Regions from separate parts of the Salinicoccus sp. Marseille-QA3875 genome, predicted to be linked through region 1. Evidence: predicted binding sites of a transcription regulator. Region 1 holds the regulator's gene; the other holds the start of a gene.
What was found. Region 1 encodes Rex, which represses fermentation and respiration genes when NADH is low (regulators of the CRP and FNR family bind a similar motif). Its sites were predicted from a motif close to TTGTGAAATATTTCACAA; they were not measured.
Positions count from the first base shown of each region.

Region 1 (3,432 bases):
TAACCCCTTCATTTGTGAATGATGCCAAATCTTTTGAGGTCACATGATACCAGTGCTGTTCTTCTTCACCCACTACCGGGAGCCATGTGTAAAACAGATGGTATCTTTCATCAATATCGTCATAAAAGACCACAGCCGGCGCGATGAGTGAACCAAGTACACTCTGTACATGATATTTCTGGCGCCACGGGCAGCTGTTAACATGTTCAATATACGAATTTAAATCGTTATGACTCATTGCTTCCAACGCTTTCAATTGAATATTCTCATGTCTGTCCAACTTTCCACCCCCTAGTCTTCTTCTAAAGATTCTTCAATTGCTTTCTGTTCAGCTTTCAAATATCTCCTATAACCGTATTTAGAAATAACGATACTGACTTCATAAAGTAAAATCATCGGAATAGTTAAAATTATATGTGTCATAAAGTCCGGCGGGGCAATGATCGCTGCTATGATGAATAGTATGAAGTAGGCATATTTCCGGTTTTTCTTAAGGAACATCGGTGTTATCATTCCCAACTGCGTTAAAAAGAGAACCAGTATAGGCATTTGGAATATCACGCCGAATGGAAGTACTGTACGGAACAGAAAACCGAAATACTGATTGATTCCGATCGTCGTTGCGATTCCCATCTCAGCTGATAAATCAAAAGTGAATTGTACAATATAAGGCACTACGATGAAGTAGCTGAATGCCATACCGATCAGCATCAATACCATCACTATAGGAATATAACTCAATGTCAGTTTCTGCTCATTACTGTAAAGACCCGGGGCAATAAAAGCCCATAACTGATATAGGATGACTGGTAAAATAATGACAAAAGCGATGATTATGATGACCATTATGTATATTTTAATCGGATCTGCCACCTGAAATGCATGCATTTGTATATTTGTTGTCCAAGGTGCATTCTGCATCTGATAGATTAAAGGTTGGGATAAAAAAAAGCCCACTATTAATGCAGCAAGAAAGAAGTACATTATGATGAGCAGCCGTTTTCTGAGCTCATCCAAATGCTCCATTATATCCTTCTTTTCTTCATCTTGCATAAGCTGATTCACCTCTTAAAAAAAGGTGGCTTCCGCCACCATTATTATTATGATTCTGATTCAATTTTCTTCGGTTCTTTCTTTTTCTCTTCTTCGTCATCATCGTCATCTGCCAAACCTTTAGTTGCATCTTTAAATTCCTTCAAAGTTGAACCGACAGCTCTCCCGAACTGCGGCAGTTTCTTAGGTCCGAATATGATCAATGCAACGACTGCGATTACGATTAAACTGACGGGACCAACTGCCATCATCAAAGTTGATGGTAATAAGAATGTAAACATAATTATTTTCCCCTCTCTATAAGTTCTTCATATAAAAGAATAATGCCTGTAATTCAACACCCAGATCGATGTTATGTACATAAATCTTTTTATCTAAATCCAATCTTGTCGGCGTGAAATTTAAAATGCCTTTGATGCCTGCTTTCACAAGTCTTTCGGCCATTTCCTGACTCACTGATACAGGTAAAGTCAATATTGCAACTTCAACTTTTCCTTTTTTGATTATAGACTCAAGTTCGTCTGCATGATGAATTGTTACATCATTAATCGTCGTGCCTATCAGCTCTTCATTGTTGTCGAGACCTGCCACTACATTCATTTTATCACTTAAATTATTAAATTTATAATTCAGTAATGCACTTCCTAAATTGCCGACTCCCACTAGCACAATGTTTTTCTTGTCAGTACCCTGGATATGTTCCATAAAGAAATTTAACAGGCTTTTTACGTTATAGCCATACCCTTTACGACCAAGTTCACCAAAATAAGAAAAATCTCTTCGGATCGTGGCTGAATCAATATCCAAAGCCTCGCTTATCTCCCTTGATGATACTCTGTCTGTAGCTGCTTCTTCTGCCTGTTTAAAATATCTGTAATAAAGAGGTAGCCGCTTCATTGTTGCGTTTGGAATTTTCTTTTTTGTATTCACAATCATTTACACCTACCCATTGACTAATGTCATTATTATAGCATATATAGGACTTCCCTTCCTACTATTGCAAATGAATTACCATCGTTTTTTTCAGTATATTATTGTAGACTATAGAGAAAGTGAGGGAAATTTATGATCGTAATGCAATTATCTAATTTAAAAAAAGCTTTTGTCACTGATGTGGTTTTCGAAAAAGTCACTTTGGAAATCAAATCAGGTGAAAATATAGGTATAGTCGGCAAGAACGGTGCAGGCAAGACTACCCTTATGAAAATTATGGCCGGAGAGATGAGCTATGACAGTGGTAATCTCACCCAGCCCAAAGGAACATCCGTCGGGTATTTGACCCAGCAGATGACATTGGAATCAAGCCGGACTGTATTGGAAGAGATGAAACGTCCATTCGCCAAACTTCTGGCTGTGAAAGATGAGATGGATGAAGTCACTTTGTGGCTTGAAAATAATGAATATACTCATGAAAAATACCAGGATTATGTGAACAGGCTGGAAAGACTCCAGAACACTTTTGAAAATCAGGACGGCTACCACATAGACTCCAATATCAAGATGGTGCTGACCGGGTTGAATTTTGAAATCACAGATCTGGAGCGTCCTGTCGATGAATTTTCAGGCGGTCAGAAGACACGTCTGTCACTCGCTCAAATGCTCCTTTCAAAACCCGATCTGCTGCTTCTGGATGAACCGACCAACCATCTGGATATGGATACGGTGGAATGGCTGGAGCAGTATTTAAATGGTTTCCAGGGTGCTGTTGTCATCATCAGCCACGACAGATATTTTCTGGATAAAACCGTCGATAAAATTTATGAAGTCGAGCTCGGCACCGGTACACTCTATCACACCAATTATTCGAAATATGTCATTGAAAAAGAGAAACGTTACCAATTGACCATGAAGCAGTATGAACGCCAGCAAAAAGAGATATCCAGACTGGAAACTTTTGTCGATAAAAATATCGCACGTGCTTCCACAAGCGGCATGGCAAAAGACAGAAGAAAGAAACTGGAGATGATGGAACGCATCAACGCACCGAAACAAGACCATAGGAATGCCAATTTCACTTTCAGTATCACACGTGAAAGCGGTAATGATGTACTCAGGATCAATGACCTGTCCATCGGCTATGATCAAGTGCTTAACAGTCATATCAACTTCAGCGTGGAGAAAAAGGACAGGCTCGCGATACTCGGACCAAATGGTATCGGCAAATCCACACTGGTCAAGACCATCGCCAAAAAAATCCCTGAAAAAGCCGGTGACATCGTATACGGCACCAATGTTTCAATCGGTTATTACGACCAGAAACAGGCGGAATTCACATCCAACAAAAACGTACTGGAAGAATTATGGTCTGAATATCCTGAGATGAGAGAAAGTGATATCAGGAAAATATTAGGCCGGTTTTTATTTACACAGGATGAAGTT
Region 1 is NZ_CM143103.1:676,687-680,118, forward strand. It holds gene ACY8DT_RS03500 (glycoside hydrolase family 32 protein) at 1-280, opposite strand, end outside; gene tatC (twin-arginine translocase subunit TatC) at 292-1,053, opposite strand; gene ACY8DT_RS03510 (twin-arginine translocase TatA/TatE family subunit) at 1,101-1,304, opposite strand; gene ACY8DT_RS03515 (redox-sensing transcriptional repressor Rex) at 1,351-1,986, opposite strand; gene ACY8DT_RS03520 (ABC-F family ATP-binding cassette domain-containing protein) at 2,119-3,432, shown strand, end outside.

Region 2 (3,432 bases), 630 kb from region 1:
GTGTTTCTGTTGCCCACACCGCGCTGAATTTGAATCCGAAAGCAATTGTTGCGGCAACGGAATCCGGCCATACAGCACAGATCATTGCAAAATATAGACCGAAAGCGGATATTATCGCAGTCACACCTTATGGTCATGTAGCAAGGCAGCTCGAACTTGTATGGGGCGTGCAGCCGATTGTCGAAGATGCAACAAAAGATACGGATACACTCTTAAACACTTCAGTATCCGCCTCGCTTGATAGAGGATATGCAAACTATGGCGATCTGCTGATCATCACTGCAGGTGTTCCGACTGGTCAGGCAGGAACGACGAACCTGATGAAACTTCATGTGGTTGAAGATGTATTGATCAAGGCACAGGGTATCGGCAGAAGAAGTACTGTGGCTGAAGTGGTTACGGCAGACGATCTTGCAGAACTGAAGTCGAAAGATGTCAAGGGCAAGATAGTAGTACTCACTTCCGTCCAGTCCGAAATGACGGAACTGCTTGAAGAAGCGGCCGGTCTTATCACTGTGGAGGGCGGACTCACATCACACGGTGCAATTATCGGTCTGAATCTGGGACTGGCTACAATAGTCGGTGCCAAAAATGCGTTTGATATATTGAAGGACGGCGATCTCGTAACATTAGATGCTGCACAGAATTCCATTTACAGCGGCCATGCAAACGTACTTTAATACTCCTGATCCACCCCATTACCGTAGTAGACGGCGGATGGGGTGTTTTTACAGATGTTAATTCAAGAATTTGTTTCCCTCTAAATTTTTCACTGGTATAATGATTTTGAGGTGTTGACTATGAATAAAAAATTATTAACGACTATGATGCTTGGATTCCTGCTATTGCTTTCAGCATGTAACGGCAATACTGAAAGTGATTCTGAATCCGGCGAAGAAGGAAATTCCGAAGAACAGCCGTCAGAAACAGAAGAATCCGGCGAAGCTTCTGTACTTTCCGCAGATGAACTGATTGACGGCGCACAGGAGAATTGGGCGGATACCGAAAGTTATGAACTCAATCAGATATATGTGATTGAGAACCGTGAAGACTCAAATCCAATCAGGACAATTACCACACACAGCGACCAGAATGAACTTAAAATCGCCGTCAACAGCGATGATCTGACAACCACCCACTACATCATCGACGGGGAGCATTACATCTACAAAGGTGAGGAACTGGAACTTCAGGATGGAGAGGTGGATATTGAAAATTCCACCTACAGTGATCTGCTCAGCCAGCTCGACAACTACAGGTCCGGCGAAGTCACTGAAACAGAAAATGGCTACTCGCTTGATGTGCAGTTTGAAAACCAGGAAGACGCGAGTGCTTTATTGTCGGAAGATGCTGCCGGCATCATCGAGGACGGTGACGACGTTTCCGGCGGACTGACGCTGACATTCGACGATGAGTACAAATATGACGGGGGAGAACTGACAGCGGTGATAAGCAGTGACGGCGAAGAATACGAGCTTTCATCGACCATATCCATTGAAAGGATAGGCAACATTCCTGTCATCGAAAAACCGAGCGGAATGTAATACATGTTAGAATAAGCAGAAGTTATCTTTATCTATAAGATAATTAAACATTACTTATCATAGTGGAGAATTTTGAATACTCCATTAAAAAAGCTTTAATGATAGCTTTTGAGAGCTTTTATGTAAACACTTTCACAAAGATGGACGGTCTAATGAATTATTCACAATATATTATTCTTTGATATAATAAGAGAAACTATAAATATTTCTATAGTAATTTAGAGGAGGATTTAAAATGCCTGAGAACAAAGGTTTAGAAGGGGTAGTTGTTGCTAATTCCAAAATCAGTTCAATCATCGGTTCACAATTGACATACGGTGGTTATGAAATTGATGATCTTGCTGAAAATGCCCTGTTTGAAGAAGTGGTTTATCTGTTATGGAATGATAAACTTCCAAACAAACAGGAGTTGGAAGCATTCAATAAAGAACTGTTTGATCTGATGAGTTTGGATGACAACATTTATAAGCATTTTGAATTATACCCGCTTGATAAAGTACATCCTATGTCGGCGGTCAGAACGGGTCTTTCATTGACGGCTCATTATGATGAAAATGCTGAAGACAAATCATTGGAGGCATCACAGCAGAAAGCGGTGCGTATTCTTGCACAGCTCCCTGCACTTGTTGCAGCATTTGCACGTATCCGTAATGGCAAGGATGTTGTAAAACCTAAAGAAGGGCTGAACTATGCAGCGAACTTCCTGTACATGCTGAACGGTAAAGAACCGACAGATACAGAAGTGGAAGCGATGAATAAAGTACTTGTGCTGCATGCAGACCATGAACTGAATGCTTCAACATTCACTGCACGTGTGTGTGTGGGAACGGAATCGGATGTCTATTCCGGTGTTACTGCTGCGATTGGTGCACTTAAAGGCCCACTTCACGGCGGTGCGAACGAACAGGTGATGGCGATGCTGAAAGATATCGGCACACTGGATAATGCTGACAGCTATATCCAAAAGAAACTTGATAACAAAGAAAAAATCATGGGAATGGGGCACAGAGTTTATAAAGACGGCGACCCTCGTGCGAAATATTTAAAAGAAATGTCTAAAAAACTGACAGACGAAAGCGGCAACAGCGAACTGTTTGATATTTCAACAAGAATCGCTGAAATCGTCAAAGAAGAAAAAGGTCTGCTGCCGAACGTTGACTTCTACAGTGCGACTGTATATCACTCTATGGGCATTGAATCAGATCTCTTCACGCCAATCTTTGCAATCAGCCGTGCTTCAGGCTGGACTGCGCATATATTGGAACAGTATGCAGACAACAGACTGATCAGACCGAGAGCAGAATATATCGGTGCAACAGACAGAAAATATGAACCAATCGAAAATAGATAATATGGAGGAAAATTAATTATGGCTAGTGAAAAAATCACAACTAAAAATGGTAATCTGACTGTACCTGACAAACCTGTCATTCCATTCATCATCGGTGACGGTACCGGCCCGGATATCTGGAATTCAGCACAGAAAGTATTGGACGGCGCTGTAAAAAAAGCGTATAACGGCGAAAAGGAAATCGAGTGGAAAGAAGTACTGGCTGGACAGAAAGCATTTGATGAAACAGGTGAGTGGCTGCCACAGGCAACACTTGATGCTATCAACGAATACCTTATTGCAATCAAAGGACCTCTTACAACACCAATCGGCGGCGGTATCCGTTCATTGAACGTTGCACTTCGTCAGAAATTGGATCTTTTCACATGTCTTCGTCCAGTAAGATATTTTGACGGTGTACCTTCACCGGTTAAACGTCCGGAAGATACAGACATGGTCATCTTCAGAGAAAACACTGAAGACATCTATGCGGGTATCGAGTTCCAGGAAGGTTCAGAAGATGTTAAGAAAGTGATCGATTTCATCCAGAATGAAATG
Region 2 is NZ_CM143103.1:43,975-47,406, reverse strand. It holds gene pyk (pyruvate kinase) at 1-680, shown strand, start outside; gene ACY8DT_RS00230 (hypothetical protein) at 801-1,544, shown strand; gene ACY8DT_RS00225 (citrate synthase) at 1,780-2,895, shown strand; gene icd (NADP-dependent isocitrate dehydrogenase) at 2,911-3,432, shown strand, end outside.
Region 2: ACY8DT_RS00225 (citrate synthase) is a predicted target of Rex. The motif match lies at 1,665-1,682, and genes of this name have one in related genera.